Regions from separate parts of the Bacillus sp. 5w2 genome, predicted to be linked through region 3. Evidence: riboswitches for the same ligand, from Rfam matches in the RefSeq annotation. Region 3 holds a riboswitch; each other region holds the start of a gene.
What was found. Region 3 has a riboswitch for S-adenosylmethionine ahead of ACXY7N_RS11605 (hypothetical protein). Riboswitches for the same ligand answer to the same signal wherever they lie in the genome.
Positions count from the first base shown of each region.

Region 1: linked by a shared signal. The riboswitch ahead of ACXY7N_RS12255 (bifunctional homocysteine S-methyltransferase/methylenetetrahydrofolate reductase) and the one ahead of ACXY7N_RS11605 (hypothetical protein) in region 3 are both predicted to bind S-adenosylmethionine.
Region 2: linked by a shared signal. The riboswitch ahead of ACXY7N_RS25070 (ABC transporter permease) and the one ahead of ACXY7N_RS11605 (hypothetical protein) in region 3 are both predicted to bind S-adenosylmethionine.

Region 1 covers NZ_JBTIWT010000005.1:85,356-92,560, reverse strand. The annotation lists gene ACXY7N_RS12280 (class I SAM-dependent methyltransferase) at 1-88, shown strand, start outside; gene ACXY7N_RS12275 (ArsR/SmtB family transcription factor) at 234-524, opposite strand; gene ACXY7N_RS12270 (cysteine hydrolase family protein) at 958-1,470, opposite strand; gene metC (cystathionine beta-lyase) at 1,631-2,794, opposite strand; gene metI (cystathionine gamma-synthase/O-acetylhomoserine thiolyase) at 2,791-3,903, opposite strand; SAM riboswitch class I at 3,997-4,106, opposite strand; SAM riboswitch class I at 4,309-4,418, shown strand; gene ACXY7N_RS12255 (bifunctional homocysteine S-methyltransferase/methylenetetrahydrofolate reductase) at 4,489-6,321, shown strand; gene metH (methionine synthase) at 6,321-7,205, shown strand, end outside.
Region 2 covers NZ_JBTIWT010000020.1:68,334-75,538, forward strand. The annotation lists gene ACXY7N_RS25065 (ABC transporter permease) at 1-686, opposite strand, end outside; gene ACXY7N_RS25070 (ABC transporter permease) at 704-1,621, opposite strand; SAM riboswitch class I at 1,756-1,861, opposite strand; partial or broken gene ACXY7N_RS25075 (DUF3951 domain-containing protein) at 1,965-2,137, shown strand; gene ACXY7N_RS25080 (hypothetical protein) at 2,154-2,657, opposite strand; gene tnpB (IS200/IS605 family element RNA-guided endonuclease TnpB) at 3,027-4,145, shown strand; gene ACXY7N_RS25090 (multidrug effflux MFS transporter) at 4,333-5,592, opposite strand; gene ACXY7N_RS25095 (DUF3981 domain-containing protein) at 5,711-7,205, opposite strand, start outside.
Region 3 covers NZ_JBTIWT010000004.1:333,578-340,782, reverse strand. The annotation lists gene ACXY7N_RS11625 (short-chain fatty acid transporter) at 429-1,775, shown strand; gene ACXY7N_RS11620 (hypothetical protein) at 1,816-2,169, opposite strand; gene ACXY7N_RS11615 (NAD(P)H-dependent oxidoreductase) at 2,166-2,741, opposite strand; gene ACXY7N_RS11610 (SWIM zinc finger family protein) at 2,765-3,202, opposite strand; gene ACXY7N_RS11605 (hypothetical protein) at 3,407-3,664, opposite strand; SAM riboswitch class I at 3,766-3,864, opposite strand; gene ACXY7N_RS11600 (hypothetical protein) at 3,987-4,178, shown strand; gene ACXY7N_RS11595 (YwiC-like family protein) at 4,211-4,933, opposite strand; gene ACXY7N_RS11590 (ECF transporter S component) at 5,118-5,819, opposite strand; gene ACXY7N_RS11585 (ABC transporter ATP-binding protein) at 5,792-7,205, opposite strand, start outside.

The DNA.
Region 1 (7,205 bases), on a different contig from region 3:
GAGCGGAGGATTAGGGAGTGCATTTGATGTTGTTATACATACGAAACATATGCAACAGTTACACTTAGATCGGTATTTGAAACTATAAAAAAACAAGACACAGCATATTTCTGTGTCTTGTTTTTTAATACGACTTATGTAGCATCATATATTTCCTCTCATGATATATATTTATATTAAAGATATGAGATGAAAAATATAAAATACGTCCTTTTTTCTCTGTTTATGAGTCCCTAACCTAATAATACGCGAACGAGTTGAATAATTGTCTCGTTTTCTACTTTGTAATAGATTTCCAATCCTTTTCTTTCACTTGAAACGATTTTAGCGCTTTTTAACTTTGCTAAATGCTGTGAAATTGTAGATTGTGGCATGTTTAAGCCAGTGTACATTGTAGAAACATTGCTTGGACCACGTTCAATTAATCCTTTTACAATACATAAGCGAACAGGATGAGCAAGTACTTTCAATAATTCTGCATTGCTTTCATATAGTTCAATTTCTTTTTGAAAGGTTTCTAACATGTTCTTTTCCACCTCCGTGTGAGCTGTTATACCATACTATACATACCAAAAAATCAAAGAAAAGAAAACAGTTGTTGCAGAAAAAAAGTCCTAAAGTAAAGAAATTGTAAGAAAAGAGACCCTGATGTAAATAAAGTAGATGATTTAGCACGGTTTTGTAAAATGACATTTTTGGGTGAAAATTTAGATGCGTTTTAAAAATTGAAAGATATAGATATATTTGTAACACAATCTTACCATGATTTTCTTATTCTTTCAAATGAATATACAAAATTTTTAAAATAATATGACAAAGGAATTATAATGATATATATAGAATATAAAACAGGTTAAAAGAAAAGAAGCTGAATGTAATCAGCTCCTTTATGGTGAAAATGAAATGTTTGAGTATAGCTGATAAATCTTAGAATTGCCAAGTCATTAGTTATGTATTCTAGCATTCATCGTTCATCAACTTTAAAAATCTACGGTTCCATATATTCTCATAAAAATCAATTGTCTCTTTTGCGGACATAAATGGATTATGTAACGTAGAGGTTGTTTTCTGTACCATGAAGTTTTCGTATCCTAGTCCATGGGCAAATTTAATTGTAGCATCCATGCAGTACTCTGTTTGGGCACCACAAAACTCAATACGATGTACAGATAATTGATCTAAAATCTCTTTTAAGTTTGTTTTATAAAATGAATTGGCATGTGTTTTTCTTACAAAAAAATCTTGTTCTTGAACATCTAAATCAGCATGAATAGCCCAAAGTTCTTTTTCGGGTACTAAATCATCATCGCAATGTTGAACGAAAAGAATTGGTTTATTTGTTTTTCTGTATGAAGAAATTCTTTTATTTACTTTTGTAAGTAAATTTTGTAAATCAAATAAATGCTCTTCGCTATAACATACTCCATTTTGTAAATCGATAACGATTAAAACATCTGCACAAGTATCCATTATTTTTGCCCCTTTTTTACTTCTTAATATATCAATTAATTCATTACTTGGAAATAGATGGTGCTCTGTCGTTTTTTATGAACTATACGAAAAGTGAAAAATATACTTAACAGCATAAAAAAGAAGATATGATAACTTAATTTCATATCTTCTATTCTCTCTATGCATTTACAGGTTCTTCTACATAAGAAAGGGCATTTTCAAAATCGGATATTAAATCGTCAACATTTTCAAGGCCGACGGATAACCGAAGTAATGAATTAGAAATCCCTCTTTCATCACGAGCTTCTTGTGACAATGCTGCATGTGACATTTTAGCTGGGTAGGAAAGAATCGATTCGACAGCACCTAAACTAACCGCAAAGACAGGTAATTTTACTTTTGATAGAAATTGGCGGAGTGCGTCTTCTGATTGTAAAGTGAAAGATAGGACAGCTCCGGCTGATGTAGCTTGAGATTGTTGAATATTAAATCCAAGATGTGATTGTAAGCCAGGATAATAGACATTTTGAACTTTAGCGTGCTCTTGTAAATAGTGTGCAATTTTATTGGCGTTTGCAGCTGAATGCTCAAGACGTACATGCAATGTTTTTAGACCACGAAGCACGAGAGAACAATCTTGAGGGCCTAAAATAGCGCCGAATGCATTTTGTAAAAATCCAAGTTTTTGAGCGAGTTCGGCATCTTTTACAACCGCTAATCCGGCAGTAACATCACTATGACCAGCAATGAATTTTGTGGCACTATGAAGAACGACATCGGCGCCAAGGTCAAGTGGCTTCTGGAATAGTGGTGTCAAAAATGTATTATCAACAAAAGTAAGGGCGTCAATAGATTTTGCAAGTTTAGAAACAGCACGAATATCTGTCACTTTTAAAAGCGGATTAGAGGGTGTTTCCACATAAAAGAGTTTTGTATTTGGCTTAATGTTTTGCTTTATTTCTTCTAAATTAGTCATATCAATAAATGTATGGGAAACACCGTAACGGGAGAGAACTTCAGTTATAATTCGATAAGTGCCTCCGTATACGTCTTCTGAAATGAGTACGTGATCACCTTGTGAAAGAAGGAGGAATGCAGTAGAAATCGCTGCAATCCCTGATGCGAAGGCAAATCCTTTTGTTCCGCCTTCTAATAAAGCAATGATATCTTCAAGAGCTTCACGAGTTGGATTACCAGATCGGCTATAGTCATATTTTCCGAACGTATCTACATCAAACTGGTGGAATGTTGATGTATTATAGATGGGAACGTTAACAGCTCCTGTTTGCGAGTCATGTTTATATTGGTTGTGCAGTAAGAGTGTATCTATAGAATAACTCATATTCTTACACCTTCTTTTACAAGTTTAATGGCTTGCTGTAAGTCTTGAATTAAATCGTTACTATTTTCAATGCCAACGGAAAATCGCAGAAGACGATTACATACACCGTTTGCTGTTCTGATTTCTTCAGGAATATCAGCGTGTGTTTGCGTTGCTGGATATGTCATTAAACTTTCAACACCACCAAGACTTTCAGCGAATGTAATTAAGGATAAAGATTGTAAGAATGGATTGATCCATGTTTCATCTTTCAGACGAAATGAGATCATGCCGCCTCTTCCAGGATAAAATACATCTGTCACCCCGTCTTCATCATTTAAATAAGCGACAACTGCTTTTGCATTTTCTTCATGTTGTCTCATACGAAGCGCTAACGTTTTCATACCACGAATTAATAGCCATGAGTCAAATGGGCTTAAGACCGCACCAGAGGCATTATGATAATGAGCGATTTCCTCACAAAGTTCCTTACCTTTTGCAACGACAAGTCCGCTTAGGACATCGTTATGTCCTCCTAAATATTTTGTTGCGCTATGAAGTACAATGTCAGCACCTTCTGTTAATGGTTGCTGTATATAAGGTGTGTAGAATGTGTTGTCTACAATAAGAAGTAGTCCGTGTCTTTTCGCTACAGTTGCGACAGCGGCAATATCAGTAACTTGCATTAATGGATTAGTCGGAGTTTCTATGAAAATAGCCTTTGTTTCAATTGTGATAGACTGCTCAATTTGTTTAATAGATTGTGTATTTACGTATCTACATCGAACGTTCCACTTTTTTTCGTGCTCAGAAAATAATCGATAAGTGCCCCCGTATAAATCTTCGGATACAATAAGTTCATCTCCGGAACGGAATAGGGAAAGGACAAGGAGAACAGCTGCCATCCCTGAACTACAGGCATAACCTTGTTCACCGTATTCTAAATCTGCGATTGCCTGTTCTAAAAGGCCGCGAGTTGGATTGCCAGTTCGTGAGTAGTCAAAGCCAGTAGATTTGCCAATTCCTTCATGACGATAAGCAGTTGAGAAATAAACAGGTGGATTAACAGTTCCTGTTGTAGTTTCGCTCCGGTTTCCGATTTGTGCTAGTTTTGTTTCGATAGTTGACATGTGAAAATTCCTCCCTTTTAAATTAACAATTAAGTGAATGTAAAATAAAAAAAGCCTTCTAAGAAGAAGGCTTTCGGTTTGAATAGAGTCTTCTTCTCATCTGTCAAATCTTTCACAATTTGCTGGAATTAGCACCTTATTAACAAATGTTAATGGTTGCTGAGGCGTCGTAGGGCCAGTCCCTCTACCTCTCTAGATAAGAATGTTCGTATGAAATTTTATTATGTTTTTAACTTTACAACAAAAGATAATTGAATTGCAACTTTATTTTAAATAATTTTTATTTTTCCGCAAGTGTCATTGACTTTTGCATTTGTGCGTGCTAAATTTATTAAAAAATTAGCAAACATTGTTAAAAGGGGAACGCATTTCCTTTTAGCTACATAAATAAAATAATAAAGACAACTCTTATTGAGAGCGGTGGAGGGAAAGGCCCTGTGAAACCCGGCAACCTTCAAACGAAATGTTTGAAACGGTGCTAATACCTGCAAAACGAATGTTTTGCATAATAAGAGGAGGAACGATTATGTCCCCCTCTTCAAAGTGAAGAGGGGGTTTTTATATTGATAGAAATGAGGGAGATTTGTGAAATTACTAGATTTATTGTCAAAAGGAATTGTAATAGGTGACGGTGCGGTTGGGACGTTATTACATTCACATGGTTTGCAAAGTAGTTTTGAAGAATTGAATATATCTGATCCAGATTTAATTATATCGATTCATAAGCAATATGTAGCTGCTGGGGCAGATGTGATTCAAACAAATACGTACGGAGCAAATGAAGCAAAATTACGTATGTATGGTTTAGAAAATCAAGTTACTGAAATTAATAGAGCGGCAGTAAAACTGGCGAAAGCATCTGTTACCGACAAAAATGCAATTTTAGGAACAATTGGCGGTATGAAACATATCGGAGCTGTTACGACAACTGATATGGAGCGAGAATTTATGTTGTTGGAACAGGCAAGTGCATTATTAGAAGAACAGGTTGATGGACTGCTATTAGAGACTTTCTATGATGAGTTTGAATTACTTCATGCTGTTCAGGTGTTACGAAAGCAAACGAATATTCCAATTGTAGCTCAATTAGCGTTACATGAGGCAGGTACGACTCAAAATGGAAATGATGTAAATGAAATATTAAAACAGCTATTAGATTACGGTGCAAATGTTGTTGGATTGAACTGCCAACTAGGGCCACTTCATATGACGGAAGCTTTTAAAATGATATCGATTCCTCAAAATGGCTACTTGTCAGCATATCCAAATGCAGGTCTTCCAAATTATGTGGAGGGACGTTACGTATATGAAGGAAGTCCGGCTTATTTCGAAGCGATGACACCGAAATTTATTGAGCAAGGTATTCGGTTATTGGGTGGTTGTTGTGGCACGACTCCAGAACATATTGAAAGTATGAAACGTGCTACTCTAAATGTTACGCCTGTAATAGAAAAGGATACGATTCAAAGACCAAAAGTAGTTCATACACATGAGAAACGTTCAAAAGCTCATGTCACTTTAGCAGAGAAAGCAAAAAAACAAACGACAGTAGTAGTGGAATTAGATCCACCGAAAACGTTAGATACGCAGCGGTTTTTTGAAGGCGCAAGAGCATTGAAAAGAGCTGGAGCAGATGCTATTACTCTAGCAGATAATTCATTAGCATCGCCTCGCATCTCGAATATGGCAATGGGAGCATTATTAACGAAGCATGATATTCCAGTATTGACGCATTTAACGTGTAGAGATCATAACGTCATCGGACTACAATCTCATTTACTAGGCCTATCAGCGTTAGGTATGGAAGAAGTGTTAGCTTTAACTGGTGATCCAGCACGTGTTGGTGATTTTCCAGGTGCCACTTCTGTATATGATTTGTCCTCTATTGAGCTCATTAAAATGATTAAAGAAATGAATGATGGGCGCTCTATTTTAGGGAAATCAATAGGTCCAGCAACAAGATTTTCAGTGGGAGGTGCGTTTAACCCGCATGTAAGACATTTAAAAGCAGCGGTTAAGCGAATGGAACGGAAAATAGATGCTGGAGCAGAATATTTCTTAACTCAGCCGATTTACGATGTCGCGTTAATGGAAGAAGTGTATGAAGCGACAAAACATTTGGAACAACCGCTTTTTATTGGGATTATGCCATTAATAAGTAAACGGAATGCAGATTTTCTTCATTTTGAGGTGCCAGGAATTACGCTACCTGAAGAAATAAGGGAGAGAATGGATGGACATGAAACGAAAGAGGCAGCAATTGAGGAAGGAATTCGCATTTCACAAGAACTAATTGATGCGGCGATGAAATATTTTAACGGCATTTATCTTATTACACCATTTCTAAAATATGAAATTACAGAACACCTTGTTAAATATGTGAGAGAAAAGCAAGAAGTGAAAGAAGGTATTAATTGATGAAACGTATAGAAGAAAAATTACAAAATAACATCTTAATATTAGATGGTGCAATGGGGACAATGATCCAGCAAGAGGACTTAACTGCGGAAGATTTCGGAGGAGAAGAGTACGAAGGCTGTAATGAATATTTAGTAGAAACAAGGCCTGATGTCATTTTAAAGATTCATAAAGCTTATATTGAAGCTGGTGCGGATATTATTGAAACAAATACATTTGGGGCGACGAATATTGTATTAAATGATTATGAGTTGTCTCATTTAGATGAGGAACTAAATGAGAAAGCAGCACGTTTAGCAAAGCAAGCTGTTATAGAAAGCGGGAAGGAAGTATATGTTGCGGGAGCAATGGGGCCGACAACGAAAGCGATTAGTGTTACTGGTGGTGTGACGTTTGAAGAATTAATTGAAGCCTATACACGGCAGGCAAGAGGATTATTGAATGGAGAAGTTGATGTATTACTCGTTGAGACGAGTCAAGATATGCGTAATGTGAAGGCAGCTTATATTGGAATTCAAGCAGCTTTTGATGAACTAAATACAATTGTTCCTATTATGATTTCGGGAACGATTGAACCGATGGGAACGACTCTGGCTGGGCAAACAATTGAGGCTTTTTACTTATCGATAGAACATATGAAGCCGTTATCGGTTGGGTTAAACTGTGCGACTGGTCCGGAGTTTATGAGAGACCATATTCGTTCACTATCTGATTTATCGGAGTGTTACATTTCTTGTTATCCAAATGCAGGCCTTCCTGATGAAGATGGACATTATCATGAATCTCCATCTTCTCTCGCCGAAAAAGTGAAGCGATTTGCCGAAGAAGGATGGGTTAATATTATCGGTGGTTGTTGTGGCACAACACCAGAACATATAAAAGCA
Region 2 (7,205 bases), on a different contig from region 3:
CCTGTTAAGTTTGGAATTAAATGTCCATATATAATTTTCATATGAGACGTACCTAACCGCTCTGCTGCGATAACAAATTCTCTTTGTTTTAAAGACAGTACTTGCGCTCGAATAAGACGAGCCATTCCAATCCACCCTGTTAATGCAAGGGCAATAATAATAGTAAAAAGACCTGGTTTCATAACAATTAATAGCAAAATAACAATTAATAGATATGGGATACCATATAATACTTCAATCCCTCGTATAATCCACTCATCAATTAACGTTCCAAGACGATTACGCCCTCTTACATATCCGCTAAAACCTCCGATTAGTACACCAATCCCTATGTCTAGAGCTGCTGCTACCAATCCAACTGTTAGTGAGATTTTCCCACCAGCCCAAGTACGCGCCCATATGTCTCTTCCTAAATCATCGGTTCCAAACCAATGGTCCCTACTAGGAGGTAAATTAGTTGCTTCTTTCACTTGTTCACTCGCAGTAAATGATGTTAAACTTTCGCCAATTAGTGAGAAAATAATAATTAGTAATAACGTCACTGCCCCTAAAACCGCTATAGGGTTTGATATAAACTTGCGAAACACTTCCTTCTTTCGGCTAATCGTTTGCTGCTCTTTATTTATCGTTAATTCTTTTTTCTCTTCATTCGTTAATAACTGGTTATTGATTTTATAAGCTCCCATTTAAATGTCCCCCCTCCTTACGTAATAGAACGAATACGTGGATCAACAATACGATGAATAATATCTGTAATAAAAATACATGCAATTAATAGCGCACTATAGAAAATGGTTGTTCCCATAATGACCGGATAATCCCGGTTAAAAATACTATCTACAAAATATTTTCCAAGACCAGGAATGGAAAATATTTTTTCAATAACGAAAGTCCCTGTTAACAGTCCAGCCATTAATGGTCCAACAAATGTAAGTACTGGCACAATCGCATTTCGAAGAGCATGTCTTATAATAATTTTCTTAATTGGTATGCCTTTCGCTCTCGCTAGCTTAATATAATCACTCTGCAAAACTTCAATCATATTAGAGCGAACAAATCTTGTAATAACCGCGATTGGCCCTAATGCTAATGCGAAGGATGGCAATACTGTATGTTCGAATGTACCCCAAGAAGCAACAGGTAACAGTTCAAACTGTATAGCAAATACTTGTATAAATAGTGGTGCTAAAATAAAACTTGGAATAGAAATACCGAGAATTGCAAGTAAGCTCACACTATAATCAATTACTTTGCCGTGATGCAGGGCAGCAAATGTACCTGCTGCAATTCCGACTAACAATGAAATAATAAGTGCTTGTAAGCCGATAATTGCTGATGGACCAAATCCTGTCGTTATAATCTCTGATACACCTTGTCCCGTCGATTGAACGGATTCACCAAAGTCAAAATGAACTACACCATCTAAATAAGCGACATATTGATTCCATAACGGTTCATCGAGGTGATACTTCGCCCTCATATTTTGTATTACTTCCTCTGGGAAGATTTTCGCATCTGATGAAAATGGATCCCCAGGAATGATATGCATAATCAAAAATGTTACTGTCGTAATGACCCATAGTGTGAACACCATAACCGATAGTTTTTTAATAACATACACTTCAATAACCCCCTAAACAAATAAATTTACTTTGTTTTATTTACATATTTATTCCCATTACTTCTTTGCTTCTTAAAATACAAAAAGCCTTGATCTTAAAAAATAAGATCAAGGCTTAATAAACGAAGGCCCATCACTTATCTTTCAAGACTTGCTTGCTGGAATTAGCACGGTGTTCCTGTTACAGAACCCGCTGCTGAGGTGTCATAGGGCCAGTCCCTCTACCTCTCTGGATAAGTAAATTGCTATATTATTATTTGGTTCAAATTGTATATTTCGAATTATAATTCTGAAAAAATGAAAAGTCAATCAAATTGGATATATTTAGAAAAATCAGTTTTTAATTCTTTTATCGGAATTACCATTAACAATCGTTATACTTGTCATCCTTGGCTTCTACAAACTTTTTATAATCCATTCGATACTATTACCTGGCAAACCATTTCTATATTTCATGAAGAGCAGCAAGTATTGGTATCCAAGGATGAAGATGAAGACGGTAAGAAGAAAAAATAACCTTGCATGTGCAAGGTTATTTTTTCGTTTCTGCTTGAAAACGTTTATAGTATGTCGATGCTGTTGCAAAATTAATTTCTATATCACGAATCAATGATGAGTCTTCTTCTTTAGCTAGCTTCTGTAATTTTTTCATCGCTTGTTCCGATTCATTCAAGAAACCAGCGTATATCTCATGTTCTTGCTCTTTCGACTTTGGAACACGAATTTCTTTACGTATATTATCGATATCTTCTAACATGCTCGTTGTTACCTTTTGCACATCCTCTTTATATGTAGCATTCGTTATTTCCTTACCGCCCTTTTCTTTTGCTACTTCAAATAACTGCAGTGCTTTATTAATTTCTTTATTTATTTTTATATCGTATTTTTCATGTACTGCAAGGTATTCTTTTATCTCTTCTTTTTGTTCAGTAGATTGCTCTACCTTTTCTTTCGGTTCTTTCGTATCTTTATTTCCATTACACCCTGCTAGAAGGAGCATACTTCCCATTACAGCAATACCCAAAACCTTCTTCATCTCTTCTTCTCCTTTTATCTACAGCTATTACTCATTATAGTTTATTTTATCTCCACTTGTTATTATACCGAGAACACCCTACTTTTTACACTTAAGACGATATCTTAATATACACACCAACATTTTTGTCACAGTATCGTCACTTTATCAATTTAGCCAAGAAGACTCCTTCCTCAAGGATCGTGAAGGACGTAGCCCAGCGAGTAGGTGGGAGATGAATTGGCTTCGAACAAGAGATGACAGGAAGTCATCTTAATCGTTCGACATATGTAAAGTATTACCAGGAAATTTGTAATAATCACTTCACTATCAATCGAATGTATGTTTGGTATATAATAGACATATATCGAAATGGAGGTGAAACGAAGGATGATTAATAAAGCGTATAAATTTCGTATCTATCCAAATAAAGCACAAGCGATCCTGATTAATAAAACAATTGGTTGTTCTCGTTTTGTATTCAATCACTTCCTATCTCTATGGGATAATGCATACAAAGAAACAGGAAAGGGTTTGACATATGGTACATGCTCTGCCAAACTTCCTGCCATGAAGAAAGAGTTTGTTTGGCTAAAAGAAGTGGATAGTATTGCTATTCAATCGTCTGTTCGCAACCTTGCGGATGCTTACACACGCTTTTTTAAAAAACAAAACAGTGCCCCGCGTTTCAAATCTAAAAAGAACAACGTACAATTTTATACCACAAAACAAACAAATGAAAACATTGTTGTTGTGGGAAACAAAATGAAATTGCCGAAACTAGTTCTTGTTCGATTTGCCAAAAGTCGTGAAGTAAAGGGACGTATTTTAAATGCTACGGTTAGACGGAACCCTTCTGGTAAATACTTTGTGTCCTTGTTAGTTGAAACAGAAGTGCAAGAACTTCCGAAAACACATTCTTATATTGGAATGGATGTAGGGTTAAAAGATTTCGCCATTTTGTCAGATGGAACAACCTATAAAAACCCTAAATTTTTTCGCTCATTGGAAGAGAAGTTGGCAAAAGCACAGCGTGTTCTTTCTAGAAGAATGAAAGGATCTTCTCGCTGGAATAAACAACGAGTAAGGGTAGCTAGAATTCATGAATACATAGCTAATGCTAGAAAAGATTACTTGGACAAAATCTCAACTGAAATCATCAAAAACCACGATGTTATCGGTATAGAAGATTTACAAGTATCGAATATGTTAAAAAATCATAAGTTAGCAAAAGCGATTAGTGAAGTATCTTGGTCACAATTTAGAACGTTGCTAGAATACAAGGCAAAATGGTATGGAAAACAAGTCATTCCGGTATCCAAAACATTTGCTTCAAGCCAATTATGTTCTTGTTGTGGGTATCAAAATAAAGACGTTAAGAATCTAAATCTTCGTGAATGGGATTGTCCTGAGTGCAATAGTCATCACGACAGAGATATTAACGCAAGTATCAATCTTAAAAATGAAGCTTTAAGGCTTCTAACCGTAGGAACTACGGGGATAGCCTAATGAATTAGAAGCCACTAGGCTTCTGTACTTAGGAATCTCCCACTTCAAACAGTCCGTAAGGACGTTAAGTGGTGAGTAGTTCAAGCAAATAACTTTTGCATCACCTTACAACACTGTATAAATTATTTCAAAGAAATGAAAAAAAAAGCTGATTCAACACATGTTTGAATCAGCTCTTTTTTATAAATTAAGCCTCTAAATTTTGTCTTTGTTGCAGTTCAAACTGCTTCTCACTTCTTCTGGCCATAAATAGATAACATAACACAGCACCAATTTCACAAAGAGCTATTACAACACCCATCGGTAATGCGGTGTTGCTTCCACCAATACCTACTAACGGTGCAACAAGTGCTCCTGAAATAAACTGTAATAATCCTAATAGGGCCGATGCTGTTCCTGCAGCTTGTTTCTGATTTCTCATCGCTAACGAGAACCCAGTTGTTGAGACAATCCCAACACTTGATACAACAAGGAATAATGAACATAAAACACCAATTAAACCTATTCCTAGTACGATTGTCAGTAATAAAGATAAGCCACCAACAGCTGCGAGAATAATACCGGAAACGAATAATGTTTTCTCATTCACTTTCCCTGCTAAACGGCCCGTAACCTGACTAGCAATAATAATACCGATACCGTTGATCGCAAAGAATAAGCTAAATTGCTGCGGGGATGCTCCGTATATGTTCTGCAATACAAATGGTGAGCCTGAAATGTAAGCAAACATTGCCGCTGTTACTAGTCCTTGTGACAATGCATATCCCATAAACAAACGATCCTTTAACAGTTTTCCGTACGTCGCCAATGTCCCTGACAAACCACCTGTTTCTCTTTCTTCGGGAGGTAATGTTTCACGTAATACGAAAGTAGCTGATATTAACATGAATACACTAATTGCTCCAAGAACGATGAAGACACCGCGCCATGTTGTAAATTGTAGCAATTGTCCTCCAATAATCGGTGCCAAAATAGGCGCCGCTCCGTTTACTAACATGAGCAGTGAGAAAAACTTCGTCATTTCAGAACCTGAATACATGTCACGTACCATTGCACGTGATATAACAATCCCAGCTGACCCTGAAGCTCCTTGTAAGAAGCGTAATAACACTAAACTCCAAATAGATGGCGCAATAGCACAAAGTAACGAAGAAGCAACATAAATAATAAGAGCAATAATAAGAGGTTTGCGCCTTCCGTAAATATCACTAATTGAACCGACAAACAACTGTCCTACTGATAGCCCAAGCAAACAAGCTGTCAATGTAAGCTGCGCAAGGGATGCACCCGTTTGTAAATCATCTGTTAATTTCGGTAACGAAGGCAAATACATATCAATAGATAATGGCCCGATCGCCGTAAGTGTCCCTAGTACAAGAATCATCCATAACCTGTTCATCTTTACAGGTTTATATATTTCGTGATTAACTTCATTCACTTTTTCAATTCACCCTTTCCGATACATACTAAATCGTAACAATTATAGTTACAACATAAACATACGTCAAGTATAGTGCATTTTCCTGTTTTATACTGTAAAAAAAAGCGATAGAATTTCTATCGCTTTACTTTTTCAAATTACTATTTGCAAATTTAGATACAGATGCCATTGTTTCTCCTGTGTCTAAATATGTGATTTGGATTGGATCCCCTACTTCTGTAAACATTGCATATGGGAATTTCTTCGCTGGTACCATAAATACTTTTTGCTCATTTTCTAATAGTACGTACACAATCGTATTTTCACCTGATTTTTCTTTATATACACGTTGTACAGTACCTTCTTTTTGTGCTTCTTTACCACTTGAAGTCGGTCTAAATGAATCTCCACTTCCACTCAACGCATTTTTATAATTCTCAAGCGCTTCTTTTTGTGTCGAACCTGTTGCAAATATTTTCGCATTAGAAGCATAGATAACCGTGTGAGCACGTACTAATCCTCCGTCATCAATAACAGGTACAATCCAAGAAGGTTTACCATACACGTTATAAATAACCGGCATCGTTCCGTGCCATTTCTCTCTCTTAAAAGAATTATCCACTACTTCCGAAGCAGCTGAACCATCCATAATTCCCTTTACTTCTTTTCCGTTATAGTAATACAACTTACCTGTACGCGCATCGATAAGCGAGTAACCTAACGCAGAATCTACTCCTTCTTTCGGAGAGGTGAAATCAGTAAAGTAATATAGCGTTCCATCCTTACCGAAGATTGGTGTAACTCCTTCTTTCGTTCCCCACTCAGTCGGAATCTTCATATCCGTTTGCGAGAATTTTGTATTCCAAAATCCATGAATATATTTACCAAAATACGTATTTAATGTAGATGCGGTCTCGTGATTTAACACACCATCAACAAATTTAGGCGCTTTTCCTTTATCGTATCTTTTCACTTCACCTGTTTGTGCATCTACTACTACAACACCCTCTACCTCAAATCCAGATCTTCCTGAAATAAATTCACCATACGTCATTGTATAATACGGTTTCCCTTGATCATCAACTTCGAATTTAGGCTTCCCTTTAAAAATTAAATCCGGTTCTGCTTTTCGAACGACACGTTCTAATTTATTACCAAAAAACATGCTCGGCACATATTTCATTTTATAACCGAGGTGCAGCTTCGCTTCCGCATCAGGATTCGTACCTGACATCGTTACATACCCTGGAATTGTCTCAGCCTTACGTGCTTTAAAAAATCCTGAAACTTCAATCGGTGCTACATATAAAGCCTCACCATTTACCATTTGTGGTGTTAATTCTCCCAGCTCAAAATAAGCTACTTTCGGAATATCCCCAAATACTTTTTTCATCTTATTCTCCGCTGTCTTTGGCGGCACTGTAAACGGCTGATCATTTTCAGTAAATGGCTCTGAAATATCTTTCTCTACTTTAACAACAGAATCATACTTCGTTTGCGTGATTACTATATCGTGTAAATAACCAAAATAACCGTAACTTGCGAGTAAAACAAACATTAGAAGTCCTTTTAATGTCCCTTCTAATTTCCCTATCTTCTCTTGTGAAAATAAAACAAGCCCAATTAAAATTGCTACTGCA
Region 3 (7,205 bases):
TTCATTTAGGAGCGTACTTCAAAATCTTAAAATGGATATTCTAGGCAAATATATACTATTGATACAATAAGTTATGTTAACTTCACATAATTATATTATACAAAAACTTAGCAAATACCGTTACGAAAAGTGTACAAATTACATTTATTAATAATATACAACTTATACAGGTTGTTCAAAGAAGAAAAGGAGGTCAGTCATTTTAAAACACGCCTAAACATATTCGTCTATTCCCATCTCTTCCCCTTGTATATAGAGCATCATTTTCAATTTCAGTTCAAAATGAAATAACATTTCAATATAAATTATCAATCTACCTAGACATTATGACAATACCCTTAAATTTCTGAATTTTCTATATATTAAAGGGTATTACTCAAATAACCTCGAATAATTGTAATAAACATACATTAGGAGGTTGATCTATTTTGTTTCGTTCTTTTACTAATGGTTGCGTCGCCTTAGTGCAACGTTTCTTGCCAGAACCGTTTATTTTATCATGTTTATTAACTGTTTTTGTTATCTTCTTCGGCATGTTTGCAACGCACCAAACACCTGTGGAAATGATTAATCACTGGGGTAATGGCATTTGGGGACTACTCGCCTTTTCTATGCAAATGGCACTTGTACTCGTAACAGGATCTGCTTTAGCAAATGCTCCTCTTATTAAAAAAGGATTAACGAAAGCTGCAAGACTACCGAAAACGAATGGACAAGGTATTATTGCCATTTCAATCGTAAGTTTACTAGGAGCATACATAAACTGGGGATTTGGTATTGTTGTATCTGTTTTATATGCAAAAGAAGTGGCCAGGCAGCTTGAAGGATTAGATTATAGACTAGCAATTGCTTCTTCTTACTCTGGATTTCTCATTTGGCATGCGGGGCTTTCTGCTTCTATTCCTCTTACGTTAGCAACTGGCGGCGAAACGTTAATTAAAACGACAGCGGGAAGTATAAAAGAAGCGATTCCAATAACAGAAACATTATTTTCACCATACGCACTCGTTCCAGTTATTATTTTTCTCGTTACGATGCCTCTCATTAATAAAGCGATGCATCCAGATGAAAAACATACGATAACGGTAGATCCTAGCGTATTTCATGAAGAAGCTGCCGCTCAAGAAGTAGGGAACAATACGTTCGCTGAAAAAATGGAAAATAGCATCATTATTACACTTTGTGTTGGATTGTTAGGTCTCATTTATATTTTCAATTACTTTTATACGAAAGGCTTTAACCTTACTCTCGATATCGTGATTTTTATGTTATTAATTGCTGGACTTATTTTCCACCGTACTCCGATTCAATATATTCGCGCTTTTTCGGACTCTACGAAAAGTGCTTCTGGTATTTTACTTCAATTTCCGTTTTACGCAGGAATTATGGGAATGATGATTGGAGCAAATAGTGAAGGACTTTCACTTGGAGGAGCTATTTCGAATTTCTTTATTAGCATTTCAAACGAAACGACTTTCCCGCTCTTTACTTTTTTAAGTGCTGGCATCGTTAATATTTTCGTTCCGTCTGGCGGCGGTCAATGGGCTGTGCAAGCACCCATTATGATTCCAGCTGGTGCTGAACTTGGTGTCCCTGCTGCAAAAACAGCAATGGCAATTGCGTGGGGTGATGCTTGGACAAATTTAATTCAACCTTTCTGGGCATTACCGGCATTAGCGATAGCTGGTTTAGGTGCTCGTGATATTATGGGATTTTGCGTTGTGAACTTACTATATGCAGGATTTATCATTAGTCTATGTTTCTTATTTATCTAAATGAAAAGCTAGTTTTATACTAGCTTTTTTACATAATAAATTATTTATTTCCCACGCAATTTATAATCCTTTCCCACTCTATCTCCGTAAGATGTAACGCCTCAAATGCAAAAAAGTCTTCACATATTTTTTCAATTAAATCTGGATTGTTCTTAAGGAAATTCCACTGTAATGCTTTAGGAAGAAAATATGTTTCATATTCTTTACTTCCTCTTACCACCTCATCAACTTCTCTTTCACAAATCCCTCTTATTAGATAATCATTTCTTAATTGAATCGTCATTTGTTGAAATGTTTCGCTACATTTTTTCAATTGAAGTAAACATGTAATATACGTTCGCAAAAGTTCGTTATCATACCCACAACAGTTTAGAATACGATCGATTTCATTCATAATGTACGAGCCTTTTCTTCTATTTGTACTAACCATTTTTCCCGCTTCTCTAGTTTACTCGTTTTCACTGATTGGAACACTGACCGTTTTATATCGCGAATACCGCAAAAACGTAAAACGCCTCTCTTCATCATAATCCAATCTGCTGATCGGTATAATAATGCGACGTACCATAAAGGCGAGTCCAACGTATTAATAACCCACGCTTTCTTTCCGTTCAATAATCCTTTCGGCAGGGCACCTTCATATTTATAAGCAAATCCAGCTACGAAAATGCGATCAATAAATCCTTTTAAAATAGCAGGCATCCCCCACCACCATATCGGATAGATGAAGAGAAGCGTATCTGCCTCTTCCACTAATTTTCTATATCGCGCTGTCTCTTCCTCATTTACTAAATCACGTCTTTTCTTCTCTTCATTAAATACAAGGACTGGATCAAATTGTTCCTTATATAAATCAAGTACCGTAACCGAATGATTTGTTTCTTGTAATCCTTTTTGCACATGCTTTAAAATCGCCGCGTTAAAACTGGAAGGACTAGGATGAGCGTATACAATTAGTACATTCACTACAAAACAACTCCCTCTATAAGTTAAAGTTTCCCCTTCTTTAACATCTTCTCTACAATTTGTACGTTTTTCGAACTTTGTAATAAACGATTTAATACTGTAAGTAACTCTTCCTTTTCTAAATCTTTCAGTTTCTCTTTTACCGTACTTTCACCAGCACCTTGAATATCATAAACAACTGCCGCCATATGCTTGCAAAGATTCTCATAAGGACACTCGCAGCTACTTTCTGTAAAATCTTCAAGATCAATAATCACTTCATAGTTTCCTGCATTTCCAGTAACGAAAGCAAAAACTTTCTTATCGTGTATTTCAACATCTTCTACATGTCCATCTTCATAATATTCGTATCCTCTATCTACAATGTATTTCGGAATCCATTTCGTTATATCATGTAATAAGTAAGCGTACATAACAACACCTCTTCCTTTAATTCCCTTTTGACTTCCAAAACCCTGCATGTTATTCTAATAACTGTCAAATAGTAAGTCTATATGACAAAACGACTGACACCTATTCGGCGGAGGTGTCTCTTTTCATTTGCAGCCGATATGAAGTGCCTCTTTCAGGCACATTCAATCTTTGACACTACACACTCAACACCATTCCCTTGTATCAGGCTGCTTCAGCAGTCTTTTACTCTACATACTTCAAAAAAAGAGAGCTTAGCTCCCTTTTCTCGCCTTATAAAATACCCCTTTTTCAGTATAGAGATATTCATCAGCTAATGTAATTTTCCCATCCAGTTTCAGTTCATCTAATAGTCTTGATAAATAAAATTGATGTAACATCTTTTTCGTGAATTTTCCTTCATGATGCGAAACGATATGTTCTTGAATATCTAACAATGATATTGGCTTATCTTGCTCTATCATATATTCATAAACTGTACTACGCAGTTTTACGTATTTTTCGAGTGTCACAGTACTTCGCAACCCCTTTCTTCTTAATATAAATTTTCGTAATCGGTTTTTTTGACAACAAAAAAACCTCTCCGATAAGAAGAAGTTACGTATATATCTTCGTCTTATCTCCCAGAACAAATATGTTCTGCTGGAATTAGCACCTGCATCGCGGTTGCTGGGTTTCATCGGGCCAGTCCCTCCACCTCTCTGGATAAGAAAATATTCACTTAAATCTTACTATACGTAATTTCATTTCAATTGTCAAACAAATACAACAAATTATATTTTCTTTCTTCCTGTTCATACTATACATATATGAATATGCAAGGAGGAGTATGAAATGCACGAAAATGCTCGCGGATATGTACAAGATTCTTTTCAATCATTACAAGAAGCAAAACATTGTTTAGAAGCAGCGCTACAGACCGTTGAAAAAGATTTTAATCGCGCACGTATTGAACAATCCCTTTATGCGATCGAACAAGCTATTCAACGTTGTGATTACACGGTTCACATTTTAGAACAAGATTGAAAAAACTTCCCATCATAAGATGGGAAGCTTTTTCAAATGGCATACTTCATAATTATTACCGTTATGATTAAAAAATATACAGAATTAGCAATTTCTAAAATACCTACTTTTATAATAGAAATTTTTTTACCGTACAACATAATTGCTCGCATGACACTTGGTATAAAAATAAGAGAACACCACGGATTCATAGCAAATACAATGATTGTTAATACAATATGATAACCCCAAGATATAAAACGATACTTCGGGTTATTTTTCTCACGTATCATCGTTTTCACATAAAACGTACTTCCTAAAAAATATAAAAATGATATAAGTGCAATAAATAGTGCTGTTTTATCTATAAGTTTCATTGAAAAATAATAACTAACTAAACCGCCAATACAGAAAACAATAATCGCACTAATGTCATTTAGTAACGCTCTTTCATTCTTTTGACGAGCGTAATACATATTTACAATAAATAATGGAATCATTACTGCTACGAATAAAAGGATGCGCCATTCATATAATAGAGAAATCATTCCAAATACGAACGCGATGATAAAATATACAATTGCAGCATGTAACAACTCTTTTTTTCGTCTTTGCTTTATGTACATAAGAAATGGATACGTAGCTAAATAGATAAAGAACCAAGCTAAAAACAATGGAATATGATACATAGTAGGTTTCCCAAGAATAACACTTACTAGAAATGGTATAACGAGCATAGCCCATGCACCGTGTTGCTTCGGAATAACTAACTTCATTAACTATACACCTCCCTTTTGAAAATAACTCTCACCTACTATTATACAAATAATTTTATATAATAACGGATATATATTGAATCGATTTTTTGACAATAAAAAATGCTCCTTACAATATGTAAGAAGCATGAAAGAGGCAAACGAATATGTAAGTCGCGACCCTACCTTATATGAGTATGCTTTTCTATGCCATGTTATGCTTTTCTAATATGCCATATTTCTTTTTAAATCTTGTAAGAATCGTAATCCAAGACGTACTAAATAATAGTAAGAAAACAACATTCGAAATCGCATGGCTCAAATCGAAATAAAAACTTGCGATATAATACGAAATGACAGCTTCCCACGTTGCCTCACGTATGAAACCGAGAAGCCCCCAGAAGTTCATAATCCAGCCAAATAAAAATCCAACAAACAATCCGTATAGAAGTCTTCCCCATAACTTTTTCATTAAAAATGTATTACGTAATAATCCAGCTATAAAACCAATCATACCCCACGAAAACATTTGCCACGGCGTCCACGGACCTTGTCCTAAAAAAATGTTAGATACGATAGCCGCTGTTGCACCAATCATAAAACCAGTTTCACTCCCAAACACAATTGCAGAAACGATAATGACAAATGAAGTCGGTTGTACACTTGGCAATATCGAAAATGGTACGCGGCTAACTGCTGCAATTGCCGCTAACACAGCAACGAGTACAATTTCACGTGAAACAAAAGCCTTTCTTTCAAAGCGGATATAAAACGGTAACATAATAACAACTAATAAAAACAAACTACTTAACATGTAATAACCGTCCATGATAAGTGTAGTAAAGAGTAATGTGCCTATTATTACTGCAAAAATACATATTATGAATGCAACATATCGTTTGGACACGCTTCGTACACATCCTCCCACGTTAATGCATATGGTAACTCTTTTCGAATAAATCGATTAATAGAGGTTGTATAAAAGAAGTTGCCACTAAAAAATTCTTTCGGTGTATCATTCATAATGACTGCTCCGTCAAATAACATCATACATTGATCAACGTATTTCGCTGCAAACTCAATATCATGCGTTGCCATTACAATTGTTGTACCTTCTTTTTGTAGCTTTCTAAATACCTCTCCTACTCTTTCTTTTTTCCACGGATCTAATCCCTTTGTCGGTTCATCAAGTAATAATAAAGTCGGCTTTGATAATAACGTTGTACATAACGCAAGTAGTTGTTGCTCTCCCCCGCTACAATCATGCGGATGGCGTTCTTTAAGCGAGCACAACCAAAACTTCTTCAACATATCTTCTGCTATTTCTTTTCCTTGTTCTCCGTATAACTCGCGTGCACGTTCATACACTTCTTCCCACACTGTATCAAATGTAAAATGATAATACGGATGCTGTGATACATACCCGATACTTTTAAATCGTTCTTTCGAATCAATTTTATGTATCACTTTCCCATTCCACTTTACTTTCCCTCTTCTCGCTTTTTGCAATCCCGCTAAAATCGTCAAAAGCGTGGACTTCCCGGTACCGTTTTTTCCAACGAGAGCTACCCATTTTCCTTTTTCAATCGATACGGTTAAGTCTCGTAAAATAAGTGGACTATTTTTTTCATATTGAAACGAAATATGCTCTGCACTTAAAATAACTTCGTGTTTTTCACTTTTTGCTACTGGCTCATTCACATATGATATCTCTGAAAAGTTATTCAGTTTCATTTGCGCTTCTCGCACTGTAAACGGAATATCTTCTACATTCCATTCTAAAAACAATCTTGGAATTTGCGGAATAAATGGACGGAACTTTTCAACTTCCCACATGTTCGCTATAACCGTTTTAGGGCTGCCATCATACACGATTTGACCATTATTCATACAAATAACGCGTGTTGCAAGTGGTATCACTTCATCTAAACGATGTTCACTTAAAACAATCGTAATGCCAAGTTCTTCGTTAATACGTTTTAACAATCCTAAAAACTCTTTCGCTGCAATTGGATCTAACTGCGCCGTCGGTTCATCTAATAATAATAGTTTTGGCTGCATAACTAATACCGCAGCTAAATTGACGAGCTGCTTTTGCCCGCCAGATAACGTATGAACAGATTGGTGCAATAAATCTTGAAATCCTAAGAAGCTAATAAGCTCTGCTATTCGTTTTTGAATAATCTGTGATGGTAACCCGATATTTTCTAAAGAAAATGCTAATTCTTGAATGACCGTATCCATTACGAGCTGATTTTCTGGATTTTGAAATACCATACCAATTTCTTGTGCA